One region of the Streptomyces sp. NBC_00442 genome, then DNA from elsewhere that is predicted to be linked to it. Evidence: riboswitches for the same ligand, from Rfam matches in the RefSeq annotation. Region 1 holds a riboswitch; the other holds the start of a gene.
What was found. Region 1 has a riboswitch for S-adenosylmethionine ahead of thrC (threonine synthase). Riboswitches for the same ligand answer to the same signal wherever they lie in the genome.
Positions count from the first base shown of each region.

Region 1 (7,621 bases):
AGGCCCGGTTGTACGTCTCGTACGAGGCCCACTGCCGCCGGAACTCGGCGTCGAAGACCGGTTCGAGGGGAGTCTGGTACAGCATGTGCTGGACGAACCACAGCACCGAGTTGGCGATGCCGTTGTACGCGTCGGCGAAGACGTCCGCGTCGATGTCCAGCATCCGGACGCCCTGCTCGCCCATGCCCCGCCGCACCGCCTCGCGGTCGCCGTCGCCGAGGGCCGCGCACACCCACACCGACTCCACGTCGGAACCGATCGCGCTGAGCCCGGAGACGAGGCCGCCGCCGCCCCGCCGTGGCTCCAGCGAGCCGTCCTCCTGGAAGACGTACGAGACGGGGCCGCGGTTGGACGCGACGAGGACCTGAGCCCGGGGGGATGTGTGCGCGGTGACCATGTTGCGGAACCTAGCCCGCCCCGCAATGCCTCAAACACGCGTACGCCCGCCCCACCGACCGGATCCGGCCGCCGACGCCGCGCTCCACCCACGGGATCCGGCCGCCGGCGCCGCGTCCCCCCGGAGAAGGTCCGGCTGCCGCCGCGCGCCACCGGGACGGTTCGCTACGCCGCCCGGTGCACCTGGTACTCCTCGATCTCCCGCATCGGCGGCCGCTCCTCGGTGTCCACCGGGTACGTACGCGGTACGAAGCCGTGCTCGCCGCGCTCGAACTGGGTCAGCTCGGGGCGTACGAGATGGCCGCGGGACAGGCGCAGCTGGGCGGTGCGGTAGATCGCGGCGGCCATCCGGCCGAGCGCCTGGCCGTCCTGGTGGCGGTGCTTGCGCACGCCCACGTCGACCTGGGCCAGTGCGTCGAGCCCCACCGTGTGCAGCGCGTCGACGAGGAGGGCGAGCTCGACCCCGTACCCGACCGGGAACGGGAGCCGTTCGAGGAGTGAACGCCTGGCCGCGTACTCGCCGCCCAACGGCTGGACCATTCCGGCCAGTTGGGGCCAGTGGAGATTGAGCAGCGGGCGCGCCACCAGCTCGGTGACCCGCCCGCCCTGGCCCGCCGCCCCGCCGAGCGGCCGGTCGTACATGGCCTTGACGAAGTCCACGTCCGGTTCGGTCAGGAGCGGTCCGACGATCCCGGAGACGAACCGGGCGTCGAAGTCCTTCAGGTCGGCGTCGACGAAGCAGACCACGTCGCCGCTTGTCACGAGGAGTGAGCGCCACAGCACCTCGCCCTTGCCGGGCAGCGCGGACAGCCGCGGCAGGATCGTGTCGCGGTGGACGACCCGGGCGCCGGCGGCGGCCGCGACCTCGGCGGTACGGTCGCGGGAGCCGGAGTCGATCACCACGAGCTCGTCGACGAGCGGCGCGGAAGCGGTCATCAGCTCACGCCGGATCGTGGTCACGATCTCGCCGACCGTGGCCTCCTCGTCCAGCGCCGGCAACACCACGCTGACGGTCGTTCCCGTACGGTGTTTCGCGGCCAGCATCCGCTCCAGCGGCCGCTCGGCCGCCGACCAGGAACGCCTGCTCAGCCAGCGTTCCACCTCTTCCAGCACGGTCGTCGGCCTCCTTGTGTGATCCATCTCGCGGTTCGGACGACTATCTCAACCGTCCGGGGCTTCGGTTACAGTCTTGAACAACGCACGGGACCGCCGCATGCCGGGGGTCCTCCTGCCGACAATCGAATACCGCTCATCCAGAGGGGCAGAGGGAAACGGCCCGTTGAAGCCCCGGCAACCCTCCAGTCGGTTCTCGTCGATCGCGTACACACGTCGGTCAAGACACGGGGCCACCGGCTAGGGAAGGTGCCAAATCCGTCTCATGGCGAAGTTCGCCCTGAGGAAGATGAGGAGAAAGGGCCTCCCCTCCATGTCTGCACAGACTGCTGAAAGCCGCACCGCCGCCGAGACCGCTTCCGGCGCTCCTGTTGATCTCGGTCCGGCGTCCGGGCTCTCCTGCCGCGAATGCGGCCAGCGTTTCGAACTTGGCCCGATCTTCGCCTGTGAACTGTGTTTCGGACCGCTCGAAGTGGCTTATGACCTGCCGCTCGGCGACCCCGAGGCGCTGCGCAAGCAGATCGAGGCGGGTCCCGAGAACATCTGGCGTTACGCCCCGCTGCTGCCCGTCCCGGCCGACGTCGCCGACAAGCCGAACCTGAACCCCGGCTTCACCAAGCTCGTCAAGGCCGAGAACCTGGCGCGCGAGCTGGGTGTCGAGCCCGGCAAGCTGTTCGTCAAGGACGACTCGGGCAACCCGACGCACTCCTTCAAGGACCGCGTCGTCGCGCAGGCCCTGGAGGCCGCCCGCGCCTTCGGCTTCACCACGCTCTCCTGCTCCTCCACCGGAAACCTCGCGGGCGCGGTCGGCGCCGCCGCCGCACGGGCCGGCTTCCGCTCCTGCGTGTTCATCCCGCACGACCTGGAGCAGGGCAAGGTCGTCATGGCCGCGGTGTACGGCGGCGAGCTCGTCGGCATCGAGGGCAACTACGACGACGTGAACCGCTTCTGCTCCGAGCTGATCGGTGACCCGCTGGGCGAGGGCTGGGGCTTCGTCAACGTCAACCTGCGTCCGTACTACGGCGAGGGTTCCAAGACGCTGGCGTACGAGATCTGCGAGCAGCTCGGCTGGCAGCTGCCCGACCAGCTGGTCATCCCGATCGCCTCGGGCTCCCAGCTCACCAAGATCGACAAGGGCCTCCAGGAGCTGATCAAGCTCGGGCTCGTCGAGGACAAGCCGTACAAGATCTTCGGTGCCCAGGCCGAGGGCTGCTCCCCGGTGTCGACCGCCTTCAAGGCCGGGCACGACGTCGTACGCCCGCAGAAGCCCGACACCATCGCCAAGTCGCTCGCCATCGGCAACCCGGCGGACGGCCCGTACGTCCTGGACATCGCGCGCCGTACCGGCGGTGCGGTGGAGGACGTCAACGACGAGCAGATCGTCGACGCCATCAAGCTGCTGGCCCGCACCGAGGGCATCTTCGCGGAGACCGCGGGCGGCGTGACGGTCGGTGTCACGAAGAAGCTCATCGAGGCCGGGCTCCTCGACCCGTCGCTCACCACGGTCGTGCTCAACACCGGTGACGGGCTCAAGACCCTGGACGCGGTGGCCGCCACGTCCCAGGCGACCGCGACCATCCGCCCGAGCCTGGACGCCTTCCGCGACGCGGGCCTGGCCCACTGAGCCACCGGCCTGGCCCACTGAGCCACCGCTGATCCTGAACGACGAGGAGCACCGAACCATGAGCGTGAACGTCCGCATCCCCACCATCCTGCGCACCTACACCGGTGGCAAGGCCGAGGTCACGGCCGAGGGTTCGACCCTGGCCGACGTGATCGCCGACCTGGAGAAGAACCACACGGGGATCGCCGCGCGCGTCCTGGACGACCAGGGCAAGCTGCGCCGTTTCGTCAACGTCTACGTCAACGACGACGACGTCCGCTTCGAGCAGGGCCTGGAGACGGCGACGCCCGACGGCGCCGGCGTCTCGATCATTCCCGCGGTCGCGGGCGGCTGAGCGGACCCGTATTCGTTTCGGAATTGCCCCCTCCACTTAAGAAGCGGAGGGGGCAATTCAACATGGTTGAGCGGGGTACAGTTGGGGAAGCCCCTTCGCTTCCGGCGCCGAGCGCATATGAGAACGCGACAACATGGGGTCAAAGTGTGGGAGCCCTTTGCGCCTTAAGTGCGCTTTGCCCGGCCCGACTTGCCCCGGAATGTTGAATTGATGGCATTCCGCTCCCCGAGTGCGCCCGGAATTCTCGTCCGATTGACCTGTTGCAGAGGGCAGTTGGGCAGATACATTCAGCCGCGGTCGACGCGTTCCGGCGCACACCCTCTCCTGTCGGAGGGTGCAGGTCTGACCCGGTTCCGCGAAGTGCGGTTCCGTGCAAGGGCCAGTAATAGGGGAGTTAGGCATGGCTCAGGGCACCGTCAAGTGGTTCAACGCGGAGAAGGGGTACGGCTTCATCGCGGTCGACGGTGGTGCGGATGTTTTCGTCCACTACAGTGCGATCCAGATGGACGGTTACCGCACCCTTGAAGAAGGTCAGCGAGTCGAGTTCGAGATCTCGCAGGGCCAGAAGGGTCCACAGGCGGACATGGTCAAGCTCGCCGTCTGATCTCGGCGCGATCGGCCACCGACGCACTCACGCATGAAGGGGACCACCCAAAAGGGTGGCCCCCTTCACGCGTCCCCACCCCTTGCGGCTCCGCCCCGGCCCCCGTTCTCCACCGACCCCGTCAGGGGCGCGGGGGCCTGCGCGAACAGCCACGCACGGCCCGCGGGGACGAGTGAGCCGCCGCGGCAGGGGCGAGGGAACCGGGGGCATGGGGGCGGAGCCCCCGCCGGTACCGGGGAACCGGACAACACCGGTCGGTAGAGGGTCCCGGTTCAAGAGACTCGCTTGCACTCGCAGGGGCCGAGTGCTAATCATTGGGCTTAGCACTCTCCCAGTGAGAGTGACAGAACTTGGATCGCGTCAGTGAGGTCCGCAGACCGGGTGGGGCAAGGAACCACAAGGCCTGCAGGCCGTCCGTCGCGGGCACCGGCACGGTCCACGAAGAACGCCACCCCTGTCCGGGAGGACCACTTCACATGGCCAAGATCATCGCGTTCGACGAGGAGGCACGGCGCGGTCTCGAGCGCGGGATGAACCAGCTCGCCGACGCCGTCAAGGTCACCCTCGGCCCCAAGGGCCGCAACGTCGTCCTCGAGAAGAAGTGGGGCGCCCCCACGATCACCAACGATGGTGTTTCCATCGCCAAGGAGATCGAGCTCGAGGACCCGTACGAGAAGATCGGCGCCGAGCTGGTCAAGGAAGTCGCCAAGAAGACGGACGACGTCGCCGGTGACGGAACGACCACCGCGACCGTCCTCGCCCAGGCCCTGGTGCGCGAGGGTCTGCGCAACGTCGCCGCCGGCGCCAACCCGATGGCCCTGAAGCGTGGCATCGAGAAGGCCGTCGAGGCCGTCTCCGCCGCCCTCCTGGAGCAGGCCAAGGACGTGGAGACCAAGGAGCAGATCGCTTCGACGGCCTCCATCTCCGCCGCCGACACCCAGATCGGCGAGCTCATCGCCGAGGCGATGGACAAGGTCGGCAAGGAAGGCGTCATCACCGTCGAGGAGTCGCAGACCTTCGGGCTCGAGCTTGAGCTCACCGAGGGCATGCGCTTCGACAAGGGCTACATCTCGGCGTACTTCGCCACCGACATGGAGCGTATGGAGGCGTCGCTCGACGACCCGTACATCCTGATCGTCAACTCGAAGATCAGCTCCGTGAAGGACCTGCTCCCGCTCCTCGAGAAGGTCATGCAGTCGGGCAAGCCCCTGCTGATCATCGCCGAGGACGTCGAGGGCGAGGCCCTGTCGACCCTGGTCGTCAACAAGATCCGCGGCACCTTCAAGTCCGTCGCCGTCAAGGCCCCGGGCTTCGGCGACCGCCGCAAGGCCATGCTCGGCGACATCGCCATCCTCACGGGCGGCACCGTCGTCTCCGAGGAGGTCGGCCTCAAGCTGGAGAACGCGGGTCTCGACCTGCTCGGCCGCGCCCGCAAGGTCGTCATCACCAAGGACGAGACCACGATCGTCGACGGTTCGGGCGACAGCGACCAGGTCCAGGGTCGCGTCAACCAGATCCGTGCCGAGATCGAGAACAGCGACTCGGACTACGACCGCGAGAAGCTGCAGGAGCGCCTGGCGAAGCTCGCCGGCGGTGTTGCGGTCATCAAGGCCGGTGCCGCGACCGAGGTCGAGCTCAAGGAGCGCAAGCACCGCATCGAGGACGCCGTTCGCAACGCGAAGGCGGCCGTCGAGGAGGGCATCGTCGCCGGTGGTGGCGTGGCCCTGCTCCAGGCCTCCGCGGTGTTCGAGAAGCTTGAGCTCGAGGGCGACGAGGCGACCGGCGCCAAGGCCGTGAAGCTGGCCCTGGAGGCCCCGCTCAAGCAGATCGCCGTCAACGGTGGTCTCGAGGGTGGCGTCATCGTCGAGAAGGTGCGCAACCTGCCCGTCGGCCACGGCCTGAACGCCGCGACCGGTGAGTACGTCGACATGATCGCCGAGGGCATCATCGACCCGGCGAAGGTCACGCGCTCCGCGCTGCAGAACGCCGCCTCCATCGCGGCGCTCTTCCTCACCACCGAGGCCGTCATCGCCGACAAGCCGGAGAAGGCCGCCGCGGGCGGCGCTCCGGGCGGCATGCCGGGCGGTGACATGGACTTCTGATCCTCACGGATCGGTAGCTCTGGCTGAACGCCGAGGGCGGCACTCCCACCAGGGGGTGCCGCCCTCGGCCGTTTCCGTTCCCGCATATCTGAGGCCCTGTGGCCCCTGGGGGTACGGAAACCCGAACCCGGAGGGTGGTGCTGGCTCCATGGTGCGGTCCCCTCACCCCGGGTTACGTTGGTGATCAGAGGGGGCGGACACGGGGGCCGCCCCACCTGACGTACAACTGACGTACACGCGGGGGAACTTCATGACCAGCACCATCCACCGACGCATCCGCACCGGCGCGGCCGCCGCCGCCCTGGCCGTGCTCACGGTGACGACGCTCAGCGCCTGCGGCCCGCTGGACGACAGCACGTTCAAGGACGACGCCACCGTCAAGGACACGATCACCGCGGTCCGCATCGATGGAAAGTCGGACGGCTTCCGGGTCCGCGGCAAACAGAACCTGACCAGGACAACGGTCCACCGCGAGGTCACCTACCGGGGCAAGGCGAAGCCGGACGGCCCGACGTACCGCGTGGAGAACGGCGTGCTGATCCTCGGCGGCTGTCCGGGCCACTGCTCCGTCGATTACACGGTCGACGTCCCCGCCGGCCTCCCGGTGACCGGCTCCACCGCGGCGGGCAGCATGAACCTGTCCACGGTGGGCTCGGTGAAGGTATCGGCCGACGACGGCCGCATCGTGGTGAACGGCGCGACGGGCCCGGTCGACGTCCGCACCACCAACGGCTCGATCGAGGCGAAGGCCCTGCACGGCACCGGCGTCACGGCACGAGCCTCCAACGGCTCGGTCTCCCTGACCCCTGCCACCGCCCAGGACATCACGGCCCAGACCTCCAACGGCAGCATCACCGTGACCGCGCCGCCCGCCAAGTACCGCGTATCGGCCCAGACCCAGAACGGCAGCAGGAAACTCGGCATACCCGACGACCCGTCCGCCCCGCACCGCGTGAACCTGACGACGGACAACGGCGGCATCACCCTGAAGTCCGCGAGCTGAGAACCAGGCGTTGCGGAGGGCAAGCCACCGCATGCCTGTGACCCACGTTGGCCTGTTTCAGCCGTTCTTTGCGAGGGGACGACTGTGAACTGCAACTACGGATAGTTAGAGTTGCGGTTGAGATCAGGGCTGTACGGGGGAGGGTGTTTTGATACCGAGCGAGAGCGGAGCGGGATCGCAGCCACAGGCGCTGCCTTGGCCGTTCAACGTCGTGGAGGTGGCGGAGAAGGCCGCGACCGACGTGGTCACGGAACTGTCGTCGTTCACGAGCTTCCAGAAGCGAGTGGACGAGTTGATCCGCAACCTCAAGGGCTCCCCGGCCGCCCCGGGCGAACTGGGCCAGGAACGCCTGGCACGCGACCAGTTCGGCGGTGGGGCCGGCGCGTTCACCGAGGCGTCGGGTCTGTTCACCTCGTACGAGACGGTGATCACCGAACTGGAAAAC
Region 1 covers NZ_CP107918.1:3,277,966-3,285,586, reverse strand. The annotation lists gene OG432_RS14800 (alpha,alpha-trehalose-phosphate synthase (UDP-forming)) at 1-397, opposite strand, end outside; gene OG432_RS14795 (glucosyl-3-phosphoglycerate synthase) at 562-1,509, opposite strand; SAM riboswitch class I at 1,643-1,805, shown strand; gene thrC (threonine synthase) at 1,823-3,133, shown strand; gene OG432_RS14785 (ubiquitin-like small modifier protein 1) at 3,192-3,467, shown strand; gene OG432_RS14780 (cold-shock protein) at 3,868-4,071, shown strand; gene groL (chaperonin GroEL) at 4,548-6,173, shown strand; gene OG432_RS14770 (DUF4097 family beta strand repeat-containing protein) at 6,424-7,176, shown strand; gene OG432_RS14765 (hypothetical protein) at 7,394-7,621, shown strand, end outside.

Region 2 (7,621 bases), 2.5 Mb from region 1:
CCGCGCCCCTGAGAAACCCGGTTCGCTTTCGGGTGCGGGTCGTGCGTGGCTGAGCGCGCAGTTCCCCGCCCCTGAACTACTCGCTGCCGGCCCGCATGGACACCCTCAGCCCGTCATGGGGGTCCCCCCTGGCCCTTGAGGCCTTGGGGGAGATTGAGGACGAGCGCCCTCAAGGCGCGATACGGGGTCTGGGGCGGAGCCCCAGGGAGCCGCATCCTTCGGAGTTGCCGCACGGGCGGGAGGGTGGGAAAACGCGCGAACGGGGTCTGGGGCGGAGCCCCAGGAAGGCGTGGCCTGGCGGCGTCAGACCGCCGGGACGCAGCGGCCGGACTCCGTGCGGTACTGCCAGGCCGCCCCGTCCCGCACCAGCTCCCGCACCGCCCCCACGAACCGCTCCACGTGCTCGTCCGGCGTGCCCGCCCCGAAGCTGACCCGGATCGCGTTCAGGGACCGCTCGCCCGGCTCCGCCTCGGGGGCACCGCACTCCCCCGGGTCCTGCGGGTCGCTGCCGAGCAGCGTGCGCACCAGCGGGTGGGCGCAGAAGAGCCCGTCGCGCACCCCGATCCCGTACTCCGCGGAGAGCGCCGCCGCGAAGTGCGAGCTGTTCCAGCCGTCGACGACGAACGAGATCACGCCGACCCGGGGCGCGTCGTCCCCGAAGAGGGAGAGGACCCGCACCTCGGGCGCCTCCGCGAGCCCCTCGCGGACCTTCGCGATCAGATGCCGCTCCCGCTCGACCAGCGCGTCGAATCCCGCCTCGGTCAGCGCCTTGCACGCGGAGGCGATGGAGTAGACGCCGATGACGTTGGGCGAGCCGGCCTCGTGGCGCGCGGCCGTCGTGTGCCACTCGACGTCCACACCGCCGTCGGCGCGCCGGGCGACGCGCTTGGACGCGCCGCCGCCGGCCAGGTACGGCTCCGCTTCCTGGAGCCAGTCCGCGCGGCCCGCCAGCACACCCGAGCCGAACGGCGCGTACAGCTTGTGCCCGGAGAAGGCGACCCAGTCGACGTCCAACTCCCGTACGGAGACGGGGTGGTGAGGAGCGAGCTGGGCCGCGTCGAGGACGATGCGCGCGCCGTGGGCGTGCGCGGCCGCGGCGAGTTCGCGTACCGGCCACAGCTCGCCGGTGACATTGGACGCGCCCGTGACGCAGACCAGCGCGGGCCCGTAGGGGTCGCGGTCGGCGAGGGCGCGCTCCAGGGTCTCGACGGCCTGGTGCGGGGTGCGCGGCGCGTTCAGGTAGGTCACCCGGGCGTCCTGCCACGGCAGCAGCGAGGCGTGGTGCTCGGTCTCGAAGACGAAGACCTGGCAGTCGGCGGGGAGCGCTTGGGCGAGCAGATTGAGCGAGTCCGTGGTGGAGCGGGTGAAGACGACCTGGTCACCGGGGCGGCAGTCGAGGAACTCCGCCACCGTCACGCGGCTGTTCTCGAACAGGTCGGTGGAGAGCTGCGAGAGGTAGCCGGCCCCGCGGTGCACGCTGCCGTAGTACGGGGCGTACGCGGCCACGTCGTCCCAGACCCGCTGGAGGGCGGGGGCGCTGGCCGCGTAGTCGAGGGCGGCGTACGTCACCTCGCCGCCGGTGACGAGCGGCACGGTGACATCGCGGCCGAGCACCGGCAGCGGCGCGGCACAGCAGGGGGCGGAATCGAGAGAGGCGGTGGCGGTGGCGGCGGGGCGTGCGGACATGGCGGTATCTCCCAGCAGGGCAAGGCGCGTTGGCTTCGGACCCCGGGTACGGCCGCGTTGCCCAGCGAAGGAGAGGGCTCAACTGGCGTGCCGCATACGGGTGTTGTTCTCGGACGCGCGGCACACAGGAAGGCCGTGCGGAGAACGGTGAAGAAGGGGCGGAAACGCCCTATCGCATTCGCTTGCTCACGAGACTGCTCCCTTGAGGACCAGGACCCCAGGGCTGTGACATCACGCGATGTCCAGGGGTCCGCGCTTGCCGCAGGCCTTGCTGCCTACGACCTGGTCTTCACCCGGGGCACCCCGCCACGGACGGAGGGTTGCCGGACAGCGAGCCGGGGCCTAAATCGCTGTCACTCATGACCTTGAACAGCATCCTGCCACACGTCGCCGCGGGCGCAAGGCACAGTCCGCGATCCGGACTGCGCCGTGCGTCACACCCCGTACGGCTCGGACGTCGTCCCGTACGGCTCAGGCGTTGCTCGCGGCGATCCACCGCTCCAGGGACCGTTCGGCCGCCCCGGAGTCGATGGCCTCGGCGGCTCGGGCCATCGCGGCGGCGAGCTGCCCGGCGAGCGGGCCCCCGCCCGGTTCCAGGGCGACGAGGGCCGCGGCCGAGTTGAGCAGCACCGCGTCCCGCACCGGCCCCTTCTCGCCGGCCAGGAGCCGGCGGACGACCTCCGCGTTGTGCGACGGGTCGCCGCCGCGCAGCGCCTCGATCGGCACGATCTCGATGCCGACGTCCCGCGGGTCGAAGGACTCCTCGCGGACCGCGCCGTCCCGCACCACCCACACCCGTGAGGTGGCGGTGGTGGTCAGTTCGTCCAGGCCGTCGTCGCCGCGGAAGACCAGCGCCGACGAGCCGCGCTCGGCGAGCACTCCGGCCACGATGGGCGCCATCCTCGGGTCGGCGACCCCGGTGGCCTGGGCGCGCACCCGGGCCGGATTGGTGAGCGGACCGAGCACGTTGAAGGTGGTGCGGATGCCCAGTTCCTTGCGGGCCGCGGCCACGTGGCGCAGCGCGGGATGGAACGTCACCGCGAAGCACATGGTGATCCCGGCCTGTTCGGCCACCTCCACGACCCGCTGCGGGGTGAGCCGCAGATTGACCCCGAGCTTCTCCAGGACGTCGGAGGCGCCGCTGGAGGAGGAGGCGGCGCGGTTGCCGTGCTTGACGACCTTGGCGCCCGTGCCCGCGACCACGATCGCCGACATGGTCGAGATGTTCACGGTCTTGGCGCCGTCGCCGCCGGTTCCGACGATGTCGACGCTGGGTCCTGGCACCTCGATCAGGTGGGCGTGCGCGTACATGGTGCGCACCAGGCCGGTGATCTCGGCGACCGTCTCGCCCTTGGCGCGCAGCGCGATCATGAAGCCGGCGATCTGGGCGTTGGTCGCCTCGCCGCTCATGATCTGGTCCATCGCCCAGGCGGTCGCGTCCTCGCTCTGGTCGGTACCGCTCAGCAGCGAGTCCAGGACACCCGGCCAGGAGTAGGCCGCCACGGTGTCGCCTCCGGTGGGGGTAACAGCGCTCATGGTCGCTCCTGGTGGTCAAAAAGGATGGGATTCCGCCCGTCAGCCTATCGAGAGCGGGAGCGGCCGCGGCATGCGTGCCCGCAGTGCGGACGTGGCGCGCACCCGGGGGAAGGGCGGTGCGGGGAACGGCAAAGACTCCGGCCCGGCCCCGTGGAAGGGGCCGGGCCGGAGCCTCGGTTGTGGCGACCGTCAGGTCAAGCGGGGATCAGTGGTGGCCGTGGCCGCTCGTGATCTCCTCGTACTCCTCGGCCGTCGGCTTGGGGATCTGGTTCCCCTCGCCGTAGTAGCCCTTGCTGAGCTTGGCGCGCAGCTTCTGCGTCCGCGAGATCTTGCGGGCGACACCGTTCTCGTCGGTCTCGGGACCGAGCTCGACCGGCTTGTACTGCTCGTGCGCGGTGAGCTTGTAGCGCGCACCGGCGTCGAGCGGCTCGTGGATCTCGACGAACTCGCCGTGCGGCAGCCGCTTGATGATGCCGGACTCGCGTCCGTGCAGCACCTTCTCGGCGTCGCGCCGCTGCAGACCCAGACAGATCCGCTTGGTGGCGATGAACGCGAGGACCGGAGCGACGAAGAACGCGATCCGCACGAACCAGGTGATGACGTTGATCGAGAGGTGGAAGTGCGTGGCCCAGAGGTCGTTTCCACCACCGATGAGCAGCACCGTGTACCAGGTGATCCACGCGACACCGAAGCCGGTGCGGGTCGGCGCGTTGCGCGGCCGGTCCGCGATGTGGTGCTCGCGCTTGTCGCCGGTGACCCAGGACTCGATGAACGGGTAGACCGCGATGGCCGCGAGGACCAGCGGGAAGATCACCAGCGGGATGAACACACCCAGGACGAGGGTGTGGCCCCACAGGTTGATCTCCCAGCCCGGCATGACACGGATGAGGCCTTCGGAGAAGCCCATGTACCAGTCCGGCTGGGCGCCGGTGGAGACCTGGTCCGGCCGGTAGGGGCCGATCGCCCAGATCGGGTTGATCGAGGCGATCGCCGCGACGACCGCGATGACGCCGAAGACCAGGAAGAAGAAGCCGCCCGCCTTCGCCATGTACACCGGGAGCAGCGGCATGCCGACGACGTTCTTGTTCGTACGTCCCGGGCCCGCGAACTGGGTGTGCTTGTGGTAGAAGACCAGGATCAGGTGCGCCACCATCAGGCCGAGCATGATGCCCGGCAGCAGCAGGATGTGCACCGAGTAGAACCGGGCCACGAAGTCGCCGCCGGGGAACTCCCCGCCGAACAGGAAGAACGAGAGGTACGTGCCGACGACCGGCACGGACAGGATCGCGCCTTCCATGAAGCGGACACCGGTGCCCGACAGCAGGTCGTCCGGGAGCGAGTAACCGGTGAAGCCGGTGAACATGCCGAGGACGAACAGCAGGAAGCCGAACAGCCAGTTGACCTCGCGCGGCTTGCGGAAAGCGCCCGTGAAGAACACGCGCATCATGTGCACGAACATGCCGGCGAGGAAGATCAGCGCCGCCCAGTGGTGGATCTGCCGGATCAGCAGACCACCGCGCACATCGAAGCTGATGTGCATGGTCGAGTTGAAAGCCTCGGACATGTGCATGCCCTGCAGCGGCACGTACGAGCCGTCGTAGACGACCTCGTTCATGCTCGGGTGGAAGAACAGCGTCAGATACACACCCGTGAGGATGATGATGATGAAGCTGTACATGCAGATCTCGCCGAGCATGAAGGACCAGTGGTCCGGGAAGATCTTGCGCATGTTGGCCTTGGCCAGGGAGTAGATCCCCAGCCGGCCGTCCGCCCAGTCCGCGATCCGCTCGCCGGCCGGTGCCTGCTCACGTGAATTCGTCGAAGTGCTCATCGGGTCAGCCCCTCTCGAAGAAGGCAGGACCGACGGGCTCTTCGAAGTCGCCGAGCGCTTCGAGGTAACCCTCGTCATTCACACCGATCCGCAGCTGCGGAAGGGCGTGACCGGCCGGGCCGAAGATGACACGGGCGCCGTCGGAGAGGTCGAAAGTGGACTGGTGGCACGGGCAGAGCACGTGGTGCGTCTGCTGCTCGTACAGGGAGATCGGGCAGCCGACGTGGGTGCAGATCTTCGAGTACGCGACGATGCCCTGGTGCGACCATGCGAGCTCGCGCTTGTCCTTGATGTCCTCCGGCTTGATCCGGACGAGCATCAGGGCGGCCTTGGCGATCTGCGTCTGGAAGTCCTCCGCGTCCTCCTCCAGGCCCTCGGGCTTGGCGAAGGTGAGGGAACCGACCAGCAGGTCCTCGGGACGCAGCGGCTCGTTGGTGTTCATGTTGATCAGGGCCTTGCCCTTGGACCACATGGTGTGCCGCAGCTTGTCCTCGGGCAGCGTGCCCAGGTCGCGCAGCAGCATCACACCGGAGAGCGGCACCATGGCCAGCGCGCCGAACATGGTGTTGCGGATCAGCTTGCGCCGTCCGAAGCCGGACTCGGCCGCGCCCTGCTTGAAGTCGGCCAGGACCTGCGCCTTGACCTCCGGCGGAGCCGCGATCTCGTGACGCTCGGCCGGCATCTCGACGTCCGACATCAGGGTGCGGGCCCAGTGGACCGCGCCCGCGCCGATGCAGAACAGCGCCACGCCGAGGGTCAGACCCAGGGCGAAGTTGAGGGCGCTGACGTGCCCGAACGGGAAGATGAAGACGATCTTGTCGACCGGGAAGATCACGTACGAGGCGATGAAGCCGACCGTCGCGACCATGGACAGGAAGAACAGGAACGCCACGGCGCGCTCGGAGCGCTTGGCCGCCCGCTCGTCGATGTCCTGGACGCGCGGCTTGTGGGCCGGCAGTCCCGGGTCGGCGAAGGGGTCGCCCGCGTGCTCTACCGCGCCGTGCGCGGTGGCCTGCGCTTCGGGCAGGCTCTCGGAATTCTCTTGGCTACTCATGACTTCTTGGCCTTAGCGGTGTGGGCCGCGACCCAGATGGCTACTGCGATGAGGGCACCCAGACCGAAGATCCAGCCGAACAGACCCTCGCTGACCGGGCCGAGCCCGCCGAGCTTGAGGCCGCCGGGGCTCGCGGACGTGTCGCTGTTCACGGCGTGCAGGTACGCGATGATGTCCTGCTTCTGCTTCTGCGGCATCGTCGTGTCCGGGAAGGACGGCATGTTCTGCGGGCCGGTCTGCATGGCCTCGTAGATGTGCTTGGGGTCCACGTCCTCCAGGCTGGGGGCGAACTTGCCGTTCGTCAGGGCACCGCCCTCACCCGTGAAGTTGTGGCACTGGGCGCAGTTGGTGCGGAACAGCTCGCCACCCTTGGCGATGTCCGCACCGCTCGGGTTGTACTGCGAGTTGGTCGGCACGCTCGGCCCGGCGCCCAGCGAGGCCACGTACGCGGCGAGCTGGTCGATCTGGGGCTGGGTGTAGATGACCTTCTTCTTCGGCACCTGCGCGCCGGGCTGCTGCGCCGGCATGCGGCCGGTGCCGACCTGGAAGTCGACGGCGGCGGCGCCCACGCCGACCAGGGACGGGCCGTCAGAGGTTCCCTGACCGCCGGTTCCGTGGCAGCTGGCGCAGCCGACGGAGTAGAGCTTCTTGCCCTCGTCGATGGCGAGGGACTGGGCGGTTTCGTCAGCCTGTGCCTTGCCCGCGGGTGCGAACGCGGCGTACAGCCCCCCGGTGGCCGCCAGCGCGAGGAGTAGGACGACGACCGCCGCCAGCGGATGGCGTCGTCGTGCGGAGAGCTTTTTCACGGATTACCCCGGTGTCAGGATCTTCTGCGTCGATGCTGGATGTGGTGCGGACCTACGGGTCCGGTTACTGGATCAGGTAGATCGTGGCGAAGAGGCCGATCCACACGACATCGACGAAGTGCCAGTAATAGGACACGACGATGGCCGCGGTCGCCTGTTCATGGGTGAACCTCTTCGCCGCGTACGTCCTGCCAAGAACCAGCAGGAAGGCGATCAGGCCGCCCGTCACATGCAGTCCGTGGAAGCCCGTGGTCAGGTAGAACACCGAGCCGTACGGGTCGGAGGACAGCGAGAGGCCGTCCTCCTTCACCAGGTCGGTGTACTCGAAGATCTGGCCTCCGATGAAGATCGCACCCATCACGAACGTGATGGTGAACCAGGTACGCAGCTTCTTCACGTCGCCCCGCTCCGCGGCGAAGACGCCGAGCTGGCAGGTGAGGGAGGAGAGCACCAGGATCGTGGTGTTGGTCGCCGAGAACGGAACGTTCAGGGACGAGGCCATCTCTTTCCAATGCGCGGCACCCGTTACCGATCGCAGAGTGAAGTACATCGCGAAGAGGGCCGCGAAGAACATCAGCTCGGAACTCAACCAGATGATGGTTCCGACGCTGGTGAGGTTCGGCCGATTGACCGACGGGTGCGCGTGCCCGGTTTCTACTGTCGTTGCTGTCGCCACGACCGACATTATGTCGGTCGCTTATCCCGCCC
Region 2 covers NZ_CP107918.1:5,775,612-5,783,232, reverse strand. The annotation lists gene OG432_RS25905 (aminotransferase class V-fold PLP-dependent enzyme) at 304-1,686, opposite strand; SAM riboswitch class IV at 1,934-2,051, opposite strand; gene trpD (anthranilate phosphoribosyltransferase) at 2,158-3,222, opposite strand; gene qcrB (cytochrome bc1 complex cytochrome b subunit) at 3,428-5,053, opposite strand; gene qcrA (cytochrome bc1 complex Rieske iron-sulfur subunit) at 5,058-6,107, opposite strand; gene qcrC (cytochrome bc1 complex diheme cytochrome c subunit) at 6,104-6,913, opposite strand; gene ctaE (aa3-type cytochrome oxidase subunit III) at 6,978-7,598, opposite strand.
Region 2: linked by a shared signal. The riboswitch ahead of OG432_RS25905 (aminotransferase class V-fold PLP-dependent enzyme) and the one ahead of thrC (threonine synthase) in region 1 are both predicted to bind S-adenosylmethionine.